One region of the Streptomyces sp. NPDC029159 genome, then DNA from elsewhere that is predicted to be linked to it. Evidence: riboswitches for the same ligand, from Rfam matches in the RefSeq annotation. Region 1 holds a riboswitch; each other region holds the start of a gene.
The links. A riboswitch is a leader RNA that binds a small molecule or an ion and turns the genes downstream of it on or off. The one in region 1 is predicted to bind cobalamin.
Positions count from the first base shown of each region.

Region 2: another riboswitch for cobalamin. It lies ahead of metE (5-methyltetrahydropteroyltriglutamate--homocysteine S-methyltransferase); the one in region 1 lies ahead of ACZ4U4_RS08270 (ribonucleoside-diphosphate reductase subunit alpha).
Region 3: another riboswitch for cobalamin. It lies ahead of ACZ4U4_RS20900 (cobalamin biosynthesis protein); the one in region 1 lies ahead of ACZ4U4_RS08270 (ribonucleoside-diphosphate reductase subunit alpha).
Region 4: another riboswitch for cobalamin. It lies ahead of ACZ4U4_RS13255 (CoA-acylating methylmalonate-semialdehyde dehydrogenase); the one in region 1 lies ahead of ACZ4U4_RS08270 (ribonucleoside-diphosphate reductase subunit alpha).

Region 1 covers NZ_JBVHWT010000003.1:281,642-284,867, reverse strand. Annotated here, with positions in the region: gene mctP (monocarboxylate uptake permease MctP) at 1-1,559, shown strand, start outside; cobalamin riboswitch at 1,733-1,890, shown strand; gene ACZ4U4_RS08270 (ribonucleoside-diphosphate reductase subunit alpha) at 2,050-3,226, shown strand, end outside.
Region 2 covers NZ_JBVHWT010000006.1:198,960-202,185, reverse strand. Annotated here, with positions in the region: gene metE (5-methyltetrahydropteroyltriglutamate--homocysteine S-methyltransferase) at 1-1,718, opposite strand, end outside; cobalamin riboswitch at 1,886-2,100, opposite strand; gene ACZ4U4_RS15215 (VOC family protein) at 2,300-2,668, opposite strand; gene ACZ4U4_RS15210 (LLM class flavin-dependent oxidoreductase) at 2,942-3,226, shown strand, end outside.
Region 3 covers NZ_JBVHWT010000010.1:210,193-213,418, reverse strand. Annotated here, with positions in the region: gene ACZ4U4_RS20910 (inorganic phosphate transporter) at 63-1,310, shown strand; gene ACZ4U4_RS20905 (hypothetical protein) at 1,336-1,575, shown strand; cobalamin riboswitch at 1,752-1,902, shown strand; gene ACZ4U4_RS20900 (cobalamin biosynthesis protein) at 2,024-3,022, shown strand; gene ACZ4U4_RS20895 (cobyric acid synthase) at 3,019-3,226, shown strand, end outside.
Region 4 covers NZ_JBVHWT010000005.1:226,333-229,558, forward strand. Annotated here, with positions in the region: gene ACZ4U4_RS13245 (YdcF family protein) at 1-192, shown strand, start outside; gene ACZ4U4_RS13250 (CBS domain-containing protein) at 306-947, shown strand; cobalamin riboswitch at 1,022-1,201, shown strand; gene ACZ4U4_RS13255 (CoA-acylating methylmalonate-semialdehyde dehydrogenase) at 1,478-2,977, shown strand; gene ACZ4U4_RS13260 (acyl-CoA dehydrogenase family protein) at 2,974-3,226, shown strand, end outside.

The DNA of each region.
Region 1 (3,226 bases):
TCGCGGCCCGCTGGCGCAAGGCCGAGCAGTCGGCCAACCTCGACGAATGGGGGCTGGGCGGCCGCAGCTTCGGCACCTGGGTGACGTGGTTCCTGCTCGGCGGCGACCTCTACACCGCGTACACCTTCGTGGCCGTCCCGGCGGCGATCTACGCCGCGGGCGCGTCCGGCTTCTTCGCGGTGCCGTACACGATCCTCGTGTACCCGCTGATCTTCACCTTCCTGCCCCGCCTGTGGTCCGTCTCGCACAAACACGGCTACGTCACCACCTCGGATTTCGTGCGCGGACGCTTCGGCTCGAAGGGCCTGTCGCTGGCCGTCGCGCTGACCGGCATCCTGGCGACGATGCCGTACATCGCCCTGCAACTCGTCGGCATCCAGGCGGTCCTGGACGTGATGGGCGTCGGCGGCGGCGAGAACACCAACTGGTTCGTCAAGGACCTGCCGCTGCTGATCGCGTTCGCGGTGCTCGCCGCGTACACCTACTCCTCGGGGCTGCGCGCCCCGGCGCTGATCGCGTTCGTCAAGGACGGGCTGATCTACCTGGTCATCGCCGTCGCGATCATCTACATCCCGATCAAGCTCGGCGGGTTCGACGCGATCTTCCACGAGGCGGGCAAGGCGTTCGCCGAACCGGGCCCGACCGGCAAGCCCCGCGGTGAGCTGGCCAGCGGCCCCAACAGCCAGTGGGCGTACGCCACATTGGCGCTGGGCTCGGCGCTCGCGCTGTTCATGTATCCGCACTCGATCACCGCGACGCTCTCCTCCCGCAGCCGCAACGTGATCCGCCGCAACACCACGATCCTGCCGCTGTACTCGCTGATGCTGGGCTTCCTCGCGCTGCTCGGCTTCATGGCGATCAAGGCGGGCACGGAGACCCACGGCAACGCCCAACTCGCCATCCCGCAGCTCTTCGCGGACATGTTCCCGAGCTGGTTCGCGGGCGTGGCGTTCGCCGCCATCGGCATCGGCGCCCTGGTGCCCGCCGCGATCATGTCCATCGCCGCGGCCAACCTCTTCACCCGCAACGTCTACAAGGACTTCCTCAAGCCCGGCGCCACGCCCGAGCAGGAGCACAAGGTCGCCAAGCTGGTGTCGCTGCTGGTGAAGGTCGGCGCGCTGGTCTTCGTCCTCACCATGGACAAGACCGTGGCGATCAACTTCCAGCTGCTGGGCGGCATCTGGATCCTGCAGACCATGCCGGCGCTGGTCGGCGGCCTGTTCACCCGCTGGTTCCACCGCTGGGCGCTGCTGGCCGGCTGGGCGGTCGGCATGGTCTACGGCACGCTCGCCGCCTACGGCGTGGCGAGCCCGACGCAGGCGCACTTCGGCGGCTCCAGCGCGGAGATCCCCGGCATCGGCCAGATCGGCTACATCGGCCTGACGGCGTTCGTCCTGAACGTCGTGGTGACGCTCGTCCTCACCGTCGTCCTGCGCGCCCTGAAGGCCCCCGACGGCGCCGACGAGACCAGCCCCGGCGACTACACCGCCGACGTCGGCGACCAGGGCGTCACCCCGGACCTGCCGCCCGCGGCGGCGGACGTTCCGGCGGGGCGCTGAGGGCGCGGACACGCCCGGCTGCCTCCAGGTCGCCGCTTCCCTCACGGGAGGCGGCGACCTGTTTTTTCACCTCGGCGCCCGGCTTTCCCAGGCGTGGAGCGGATCATCGCCCCGAACCGACAGCCACCGACCGCTCACTAGATATGGGGGTGCGCCCAAGACCCCACCACCACATGTATGCTCGTGCTCGCTGTCGCCGCAGGGGAATCCGGTGTGAGTCCGGAACTGTCCCGCAACGGTGTACGAGAGCGCAGATATCCCACGATGTCGACCGGCCCGGCCGGTGTGCGCCCCCGTCAGTCCGAAGACCTGCCGATGGTACGTCCGCGCCACCCTGGCCCGGGCGTCGAGATGTCCGGGCCCCGAGGGATGGGCCGGTGGACGCCGCGCGGGCCGCCGCGCGCCCGGGTGCGCTGTGCCGCCGGGCGCCGCCCGTTCGACCGTCCGTCGCGCCTCCCTCCGGCCCCCGCCGAGTGAGGGAGAGCACCACGTGACCACCGCGCCACCGCAGTCCGCGACCGACGCCGAGGCCGCAGCGCTTGAGACGGCCACGTTCCCCGCCGGCGTCCCCGGCCAGGACCCGCCCGGCACCGCCCTGCTGCGCACCCTGACCGAGCTGACCGCCGACCTGACCGCCACCGACCCGGGCAAGGTCGCCGCCGCCGCGCTCCGCGGCCGCCACCCCGGCTCCGACGAGGCGGGGCTGCGGGAGCTGGCCATCGACGCCGCCGCCGGTCTGATCGGCGACGAGCCGCAGTACTCCAAGCTCGCCGCCCGGCTGCTCACCCTCGCCATCGCCGAGGAGGCCGCGGGCGAGGGCGCCACGTCGTTCTCCGCGTCGGTCGCCACCGGTCACCGCGAGGGCCTGATCGCCGACTCCACCGCCGCGTTCGTCGCCACCCACGCCGCGGAGCTGGACGCCCTCGTCACCCGGGCGCTGGCCGACGGCGCCGACGACCGGTTCGGCTACTTCGGGCTGCGCACCGTGCACTCCCGCTACCTGCTGCGCCACCCCACCACCCGGCAGGTCATCGAGACCCCGCAGCACTTCCTGCTCCGGGTCGCCTGCGGGCTGGCCGAGGACGACTCGGCGCGGGCGCTGGCCGACGTCGCCGAGCTGTACCGCCTGACCAGCTCGCTGTCGTACCTGCCCTCCTCCCCCACCCTCTTCAACTCCGGCACCCGCCACCCGCAGATGTCGTCCTGCTACCTGCTGGACTCGCCGCTGGACGAGCTGGACTCGATCTACGACCGCTACCACCAGGTCGCCCGGCTCTCCAAGCACGCCGGCGGCATCGGCCTCTCGTACTCCCGTATCCGGGCCCGCGGTTCGCTGATCCGCGGCACCAACGGGCACTCCAACGGCATCGTGCCGTTCCTGCGGACGCTGGACGCCTCCGTCGCCGCGGTCAACCAGGGCGGCCGGCGCAAGGGCGCCGCCTGCGTCTACCTGGAGACCTGGCACGCGGACATCGAGGAGTTCCTGGAGCTGCGCGACAACACCGGCGAGGAGGCGCGGCGTACCCACAACCTGAACATCGCGCACTGGATCCCCGACGAGTTCATGCGCCGCGTCGAGGCCGACACCGGCTGGTCGCTGTTCTCCCCCGCGGACGCGCCGGAGCTGGTCGACCTGTGGGGCGACGAGTTCGACGCCGCGTACCGCA
Region 2 (3,226 bases), on a different contig from region 1:
ATGGTCACCGGACCGGTCAGCATCCCCTTGACGGGCCGCTCGGTGCAGGACTGCGCGTACGTCGTCCAGCGCACCGTCATCGGCTCGGGGCGGGAGATGTCGCCGGCCAGGATCGGCGGCCGGACGTAGCGGGTGCCGTACGACTGGACCCAGCCGTGCCGCGTGGCGAGGTAGCCGGTCAGCTGCTCGGCGAAGTACTGGACCATGTCGTTGCGCTCGGGCTCGCCGTGCACCAGGACGTCCAGCCCGGCCTTCTCCTGGAACGCCAGCACCGCACGGATCTCGTTGCGGATCCGCTCCTCGTACCCTTCGGTGTCGATCCGCCCGGCCCGCAGGTCGGCCCGCGCGGTGCGCAATTCGGTGGTCTGCGGGAACGAGCCGATGGTCGTCGTCGGCAGCAGCGGCAGCCCCAGGTGGGCCCGCTGGGCGGTGGTCCGCTCGGCGTACGGCTGGGAGCGGCGGGCGTCCGCGTCGGTGACGGCGGCGGCGCGGGCGCGGACCGCCGGGTCGCGGGTGAGCGGGGAGTTCGCCCGCGACGCCAGGTCGGCCTTGTTGGCGGTCAGCTCGGCGGCGATGGCCCCGGTCCCGCGGGCCAGGCCCGTGGCGAGGGTGACGATCTCGGCGGACTTCTGGCGGGCGAAGGCGAGCCAGCGCAGGATCTGCGGGTCGATGTCCCGCTCGGCGGCGGCGTCGAGGGGGACGTGCAGCAGCGAGCAGGAGGCCGCCACGTCGACCCGGTCGGCGAGCCCCAGCAGCGTGCCGAGGGTGGTCAGCGACGCGGTCAGGTCGTTGATCCAGATGTTGCGGCCGCTCACGACACCGGCCACCAGCCGCTTGCCGGGGAGCCCCCCGACCGCGGCGAGCGCGTCGAGGTTGGCGGCGGCGGACTCGGTGAAGTCCAGCGCAAGACCGTCCACCGGCGCCTTCGCCAGCACCGGCAGCGCGTCGCCGAGCCGGTCGAAGTAGGAGGCGACGAGGAGCTTCGGCCGGTCGGTGAGGGCGCCCAGCTCACGGTAGGCGCGGGCGGCGGCGGTCAGCTCGGCGGGCGTACGGTCCGCCACCAGCGCGGGCTCGTCCAGCTGCACCCACCCGGCACCGGCGGCGCGCAGATCGGCCAGGACCTCGGCGTAGACCGGCAGCAGCCGGTCCAGCAGCGTCAGCGGGTCGAAGTCCGCGGCCACCCCGGGGGCGGGCTTCGACAGCAGGAGATAGGTGACCGGGCCGACCAGCACCGGACGGGCCGTCAGCCCCAGCGCCAGGGCCTCCGTCAGCTCGCCCACCTGCTTGCCGGAGTCGGCCGTGAAGACCGTGTCCGGCCCCAGCTCGGGCACCAGGTAGTGGTAGTTGGTGTCGAACCACTTGGTCATCTCCAGCGGCGCGACGTCCTGCGTACCGCGCGCCATGGCGAAGTACCCGTCCAGGGCGTCGTCGGCGACGGCCTCGCGGTGCCGCTCGGGGATCGCGCCCACCATGACGGTGGTGTCCAGGACGTGGTCGTAGTACGAGAAGTCGCCGGTCGGGACCTCGCCGATCCCGGCGTCGGCCAGCTGCTGCCAGTTGGTGCGGCGCAGCTCGGCGGCGGTGGCGCGCAGCGCGTCGGCGGTGACGTGGCCCTTCCAGTACCCCTCGATCGCCTTCTTCAGTTCCCGGTGCTGTCCCTGACGGGGGTAGCCGTACACGGTGGCCCGTGCTGCCGCGGCTGCGGACTCGGTGGTCACGGAGATCTCCTTCGCGAGATGAATCCCTGAGATCCCGGCGACGGGACGGAGCGCGAAGGGGTGACGGACCGGACGGAAGTGACCCCGCGCGGCACGGCGCGGTCCTCCGCCTGGTATGTGTACGCCGACCCGCCCACGAGGTCACCGGGATGTCCGGGCACGCGGGGTGCGCACCCGGGCAGTTGGCAGGTCTTCGGACTCGCGGGCACATCCTCCGGAGGAGGACACCTACTGGCCGTCGCTTCCCGGGCCCTGTGGACCCAGTGCGTATGACGGCGGTCGTTCCCGCTCACCGCTGCGGGGCAGTCCCGGATTCCCACCGGGTTCCCTCTTACGACGACCCGCCTGGCGGACGGGGCGAACCAGCTGCACAGGTCACCCTACGGGCCGACCGGCGCCGTGGTGGAGGGGCGTCCGCCATCCGGATGGTGAGGTGGGACACGGCTCTTGCTTGCATGAAATGCGCGAGGGCGGGAAACGCCGCACGCGCCGAACGGCGGCAACTCACGCCCACTACTCCGCCGCCGCGCTGATCCTGCCGTACGGCCCGTTCCGCGCGGCCGCCGGCCCGCCTGTCCCGCTCAGTCCCGCCCGGTGTCGATGACGCAGAAAATGTTGCCGTCCGGATCGGCCAGGACGATGAAGTCGGCGTCGTCCGGTGCGAGGTCCCACGCCACCCGCCGGGCGCCCAGCGCCACCAGCCGTTCGACCTCGGCGGCCTGGTCGGCGGCGTCTGAGGCATAGAGGTCCAGATGGACCCGCGGACGCTCCTGGACCGGCGTCACGCTGTGGCCGAGCGCCACCTGCACACCGTGTCCGGCGGCCGGTACGAGGACCGCCCAGTCGTCCTCGATCTCCTCGCGCGGGACATAGCCCAGCGCCTCGCCCCAGAACGCCGCCGCCCGCCGCACGTCCGAGACCCCCAGCACCACGGAACCCACTGTCAGCATGGGCCGATTCTCCCGCACCGCACGGCGCGACGGGCGGAAACCGGGGGAGCGGACGGGAAAACGCCCGGCCCGCCCGCCGTCCGCTCCGGAGTGCCGCCGTACGGGTGGCATGGCACGCTGGCTGTGGCGTGGGCCCGGTGGCACGGAGGCCGGAATCGGCCGGGCCGGGGGCGGTGTCCGGCCGGCCCCGGAGACCGGTCGGCCGGCCGCCCCGCAGCACCGGGGCGGGCGCCCGGCCGCACCCCGAGTACGCAACCGAGCGAGGCGGTCACCATGGAGTTCGGCATCTTCACCGTCGGCGATGTGACGGCCGACCCGACCACCGGCCGTACGCCGAGCGAGCACGAGCGCATCAAGGCCACGCTCGCCATCGCGGCCAAGGCCGAAGAGGTCGGCCTGGACGTGTTCGCCACCGGCGAGCACCACAACCCGCCGTTCGTGCCGTCGTCGCCCACCACCCTCCTCGGGTATCTGGCGGCCCGCACCGAACGGATCGTCCTGTCCACCTCCACGACGCTGATCACCACCAACGACCCCGTGAAGATCGCCGAGGACTTC
Region 3 (3,226 bases), on a different contig from region 1:
CCGTTCACCCACCCTTCGTACGTTTCCGGCGTCACTGACCATCGAACTGATTGCCTGGGTGAATGGAACACATCACGCTTCTCATCGGGATCGTGATCGTCACGGCCTTGGTGTTCGACTTTACGAACGGCTTCCACGACACGGCCAACGCCATGGCCACCACCATCTCCACCGGCGCGCTGACACCCAAGATCGCGGTGGCGATGTCGGCGGTCCTCAACCTCGTCGGCGCGTTCCTGTCCGTGGAGGTCGCCAAGACCATCTCCGGCGGGATCATCGACGAAAGCGCCGGCATCAGACCAGAAGTGATCTTCGCCGGTCTGGTCGGCGCGATCGTCTGGAACCTCCTCACCTGGCTCGCCGGCCTCCCCTCCAGCTCCTCCCACGCCCTGTTCGGCGGTCTGATCGGCGCCACGCTGGTGTCCGTGGGCACCGACGGTGTGCACGGCGGCGCCGTCGTGATGAAGGTCCTCATCCCGGCCGTGGCCGCCCCGGTGGTCGCCGGTATCGCGTCGATGGCCGCGACCCGGCTGACGTACCGGCTGGCCCGGGGCCGCGACGAGCAGGAGACGGCCAAGGGCTACCGCGCCGGGCAGATCGCCTCGGCGGCGCTGGTCTCGCTGGCGCACGGCACCAACGACGCCCAGAAGACGATGGGTGTGATCACGCTCGCGCTGATCACCGGCGGTGTGGTCGCCCCGCACGCCGACCCGCCGCTGTGGGTCATCGCCTCGGCCGGTATGGCCATCGCCCTCGGCACCTACCTGGGCGGCTGGCGGATCATCCGCACGATGGGCAAGGGCATCACCGACATCCAGCCGCCGCAGGGCTTCGCCGCCCAGACCGGCGCCGCGGCCACCATCCTGGCCTCCTCCCACCTCGGCTTCGCGCTCTCCACCACCCAGGTCTGCTCGGGCTCGGTGATGGGTTCGGGTCTGGGCCGCAAGGGCGGCGTGGTGCGCTGGTCGACGGCGGTGCGGATGGTCGTCGCCTGGTGCCTGACGCTGCCGGCCGCGGGCCTGGTCTCCGCCGGTGCCGCGCTCCTGGCCGACCAGGGTGACTGGGGCGTGACCGCCGTCGCGATCCTCGCGCTCGGCATCTGCGGCGCCATCTGGGCCGCCTCCCGCCGCAAGCCCATCGACCACACCAACGTCAACGAGACCGAGGTCACGGAGCCGCCCGGTGTGGTCACCGCGGCCCTCCAGACGGTCACCCCTCCCCCGGCCGGGTCGCTGACCCCCGCCGAGGGCGCGGAGGCCGCCCCCGCCGCGAGCGCCCCGCGCGCCAAGACCGCGACAGCCGCCGGCTGACCGCCCGAATCTGAGGAACCGCAGCATGAGCATCGACTGGGCAGCTCTCGGCCAGGTCTTCGGCGTCACCCTGGTGGTGACGGTCGGGATCGTGGGCCTGTTCACGGTCGGCATCGTCGGCACGGCCCGCACCCGCGCCGAGGGTGCGACGGCCACCGCGGACGCCGGTGCCCCCGGCGTCGGCGCGCGGATCGGCGGCCTCACCGCGTACGCGGTCTGCGCGGCCGCGGTGGCGTACGGCATCTATCTGATCGTCGCCGCCTGATCCGTCCGGCAGGCGCACGTACGGCGCCCGGCCACCGCAGCCCGCGGTGGCCGGGCGCCGTACGGTTTCTGTGGCCTCTGCCACAGGCCACGCGATACCACGGCATCGCAGGTCACGGGTGAGTTGACGGGGTTGGCGGGGCGTGGTGGACTTCCCACGCCAATCGGCGACAGCAGAGGAAGTCCGGTGTGAATCCGGCGCGGTCCCGCCACTGTCACCGGGGAGCGTTCCTCCGACGAAGGCCACGGTCCGCCTCGTGCACGCCCGACGGGCGCGCGCCAGGGCCGGAAGGCCGGGGGAAACGCCGATCCGGGGAGCCAGGAGACTCCTGTCGCCGTCACGTCGAACCAGGGCGCGGACCCTGAGTGAGGACATATCGCCATGCCCGGCCGCCCCGTCAGATCCTGCCCGTCCCCCACCCTTCGAGGCGCGACGGCGATCTGATCCGATGCGTGCCGAACACGCCACCTACGCGTGCGGTGCGGCCCTGGGCTTTCTCGGTGATCTGCTCGCCGCCGACCCGCGGCGCGGCCATCCGGTGGCCGCCTTCGGGCGCGGCGCGGCGGCCGTCGAGGCCCGGCTCTGGCGCGACCACCGCGGCCGCGGCGCCGTCCACACCCTGCTCTGCGCGGGCGGCGCGACCGCCGGTGCCGCGCTGCTGACGCGCGCGGTGCGCGGCGCGGCACCCGTCCCCTCCCCCGCACGGACCGCCGCCGCCACCGCGCTGACCGCCGCCACCGTCTGGTCGGTACTGGGCGGCACCTCGCTGGGCCGGGAGGCGCGGGCCGTCGGCGAGGCGCTGGCCGCCGGGGATCTCGACCGGGCCCGCCGCCGGCTGCCGCATCTGTGCGGCCGCGATCCGCAGGCGCTGGACGGGCCGCAGATGGCGCGGGCGGTCGTCGAGTCGGTCGCGGAGAACACGTCCGACGCCGTGGTGGGCGCGCTGGTGTGGGGCGCCGTCGGCGGCGTCCCGGGCCTGGTGGCGTTCCGCGCGGTGAACACCCTGGACGCGATGGTGGGTCACAAGTCGCCCCGCCACCGCCGGTTCGGCTGGGCCTCGGCGCGGCTGGACGACGTCGCCGGATGGCCCGGCGCACGGCTGACCGCCGCGCTCACCGTGCTCGCCGCCCCGGACCGGCGCGGCGCCGTACGGGCCTGGCGGCGCGACGGCGGCGCCCATCCGAGCCCCAACGCGGGCCCGGTGGAGGCGTCGTTCGCGGGTGCGCTCGGCGTACGGCTCGGCGGGACGCTGGCGTACGGCGGACGGGTCGAGCACCGGCCGCGGCTGAACGGCGCGGGCCGGCCCGTCGCGACCGAGGACATCGCGCGGGCGGTCCGCCTCTCGCGCCGGGTGAGCGTGCTGGCGCTCACGACGACGGTGGCCGGGCGGCTGCTGGCGGGCGCGGTGCGCCCGGCCCTCGCCCGGCGGAAGGGCAGGACCGGATGACCGGCGGCGGGCTGCTGATCGCGGGGACCACCTCCGACGCGGGCAAGAGCGTGGTGACCGCGGGGATCTGCCGCTGGCTGGTGCGGCAGGGCGTGGACGTCGCGCCGTTCAAGGCGCAGAACATGTCGCTGAACTCGTTCGTGACGCGGGACGGCGCGGAGATCGGCCGGGCGCAGGCGATGCAGGCGGCGGCCGCCCGGGTGG
Region 4 (3,226 bases), on a different contig from region 1:
TTCCGCGCCGCCATGACGGCCCGCCAGTCCGGCGTCCCGGGCCAGGTGCTGGGTTCGCCGACCGCGAGGTACTTCTGGCCGAGCGCCACCCTCCGCGAGTTCGTCGCGGTGTTCTGGGAGCACAAGCTGGTCAATCTGGGCGTCTGCGCCGCCCTGATCGCCCTGGTGGCCTTCGTCGCGACCCGGACCTGAGACGGACCGGCCGCGGCCCTCCTCCGGAGGTACCGGACAACGTCGCCGGGGGACGCGCGACAATGGACCGCAGATATCCCGTTGGGGCGGATATCGGGAGGGACCAGAACACGATGAGGCACCGCAGTGTCGCCGATCTGATGACGCCCGGCGCCGTCGCCGTACAGCTCGGCACGGCGTTCGGTGAGATCGCGCGGCTGCTGGACGAGTACGACATCAGCGCGGTACCGGTGGTGGACGAGGCGGGCCGCACGCTCGGCGTCGTCTCCGAGGCCGATCTGCTGCGACGGCACATCGACCGGACACCGTCGAACACCGCCGCCTCGCTCATGACCAGCCCCGCCGTCGTGGCGCGCCCGCAGTGGAGCGCGATCCGGGCGGCCCGGGTGATGGAGGAGAAGGGCGTCAAGCGCCTGCCGGTGGTCGACGAGGAGGGGCTGCTCATCGGCGTGCTCAGCCGCGGCGACCTCGTCCAGCTCTTCCTGCGGCGCGACCGCGCGATCCAGGAGGAGATCCTGGAGGACGTGCTGACCCGCACGCTGAACGTCCCGCCGTCCGCCGTCACCGTGGAGGTCTCGGACGGCACGGTCACGCTCAGCGGCACCCTCGCGCGCCGCAGCCTGGTCGTCGTGGCGGTGCGGCTGTGCGAGAGCGTCGACGGCGTCGTCGAGGTGATCAACCGCCTCACCTACGAGACGGACGACCGCGCAGTCCTGAAGAGCCGGGAGCCGGTCGAGCCGCCGGAGCCCGTCTGACCTGAGACGCCCCCACCCGCCGCGGCAACCGCCCGGCGGGTGGGGGTGGACTTACTAGGACGTCCAACTATATCTTCGGGGCCAAGGCCCGCGGTGCAGGGAAGCCGGTGTGAATCCGGCGCGGTCCCGCCACTGTGACCGGGGAGTACGCCCTTCGGCGAGAGAAGGCCACTGACGGAGGAAACACCGTCGGGAAGGCCAAGGGCGCGCGCAGATCCGGGAGTCAGGATACCGGCCGCGGGGTGTTCCGTGTTGTCCACGAGGATGGAGCAGACACGCATGGCACCGGTCCGTTTCCACGACCCAGGTGAACCGGCGCGCCGAGCGGCGGCAGCCGCCCGAAGGGCTTGACGCGGCGCTCGTGACGGCGCCCGGCGGCGCCCGCCCCCGCGCGACGCCCCCGGCCGCACCCCGACCCCGCGACGGCCCCGGCCATCGTGTCCCGCGGTATGCCGTGCCCGCACCCCACCGGGTGCGCCCCCGGCCTGCCGCGCCCTCCCCGGATCGCACCTGACGAGAGCAGGCATCTCATGGTCCGTGAACTGACGCACTTCATCGGCGGCGCCCCCGCCCCGGGCACCTCGGGGCTCTTCGCCGATGTCCATGACCCCAACACCGGGCAGGTCCAGGCCCGCGTCCCGCTCGCCGGGCGGGCCGACACCGAGCGGGCGATCACCGACGCCGCCGCGGCCCAGCCCGAATGGGCCGAGTGGAACCCGCAGCGGCGCGCCCGCGTCCTGCTGAAATTCCTCCAACTCGTCGAAGAAGAACGGGAACAGCTCGCCCGGCTGCTCTCCTCCGAACACGGCAAGACCGTCGCGGACGCCCACGGCGACCTCCAACGCGGCCTGGAGGTCGTGGAGTTCGCCGCCGGGATCCCGCATCTGCTCAAGGGCGAGTTCACCGACAACGCCGGCCGCGGCATCGATGTGCACTCGCTGCGCCGCCCGCTCGGCGTCGTCGCCGGGATCACCCCGTTCAACTTCCCCGCGATGATCCCGCTCTGGCAGGCCGCACCCGCCCTGGCCTGCGGCAACGCCGTCATCCTCAAGCCCTCCGAACGCGACCCGTCCGTCCCGCTGCGGCTCGCCGCACTCTTCCTGGAGGCCGGTCTGCCGCCCGGCGTGCTGAACGTCGTCAACGGCGGCAAGGAGGCGGCCGGCACCCTCCTCGCCGACCCCCGCGTCCAGGCCGTCGGCTTCGTCGGCTCCACCCCGATCGCCGCCGACGTCTACGCCACCGCCGCCCGCCACGGCAAACGCGCCCAGTGCTTCGGCGGCGCCAAGAACCACCTGATCGTGATGCCCGACGCCGACCTCGACCAGGCCGTCGAGGCGCTGATCGGCGCCGGGTTCGGCTCCGCGGGCGAGCGCTGCATGGCCGTCTCCGTCGCCGTCCCGGTGGGCGAGGAGACCGCCGACCGCCTCGTCGCCCGCCTCAAGGAGCGCATGGGCACCCTGCGCATCGGCACCTCCGACGACCCGGACGCCGACTTCGGCCCGATGGTCGGCCGCGACGCCGTCGACCGGGTGCGCCGCTACGTCGACATCGGCGTCAACGAGGGCGCCGAACTCGTCGTCGACGGCCGTGGCTTCACCCTCCCCGGCCACGAGAACGGCTTCTTCGCCGGCGCCTCCCTCTTCGACAAGGTCAGCCCCGCCATGCGGATCTACCGCGAGGAGATCTTCGGCCCGGTGCTCGCCGTGGTGCGCTCCGCCGACTACGAGGAGGCGCTGCGGCTGCCCAGCGCGCACCCGTACGGCAACGGCGTCTCGATCTTCACCCGGGACGGCGACACCGCCCGCGACTTCACCCGCCGCGTCGACACCGGCATGGTCGGCGTCAACGTCCCGATCCCGGTGCCCGTCGCGTACCACACCTTCGGCGGCTGGAAGCGGTCCGGCTTCGGCGACCTGAACCAGCACGGGCCCGACGCGATCCGCTTCTACACCCGCACCAAGACCGTCACCTCGCGCTGGCCCTCCGGGGTCAAGGAAGGCGCGAGCTTCACCCTGCCGACGATGGGATGAGGGCGATGACCACCACCCTCACCAAGGACCAGCTCGCCCTCGCCGAGGTCACCCTCGACTTCACCGAGGAACACCTCACCCCGCACGCCGTCGCCTGGGACCGCGACAAGCACTTCCCCGTCGACGTCCTGCGCCGGGCCGCCGGACTGGGCCTCGGCGGCATCTACGTACGTGAGGAGTACGGCGGCTCCGGGCTGAGCCGCGCCGACGGCGTCGTCGTCTTCGAGGTCCTGGCGACCGGCTGCCCCT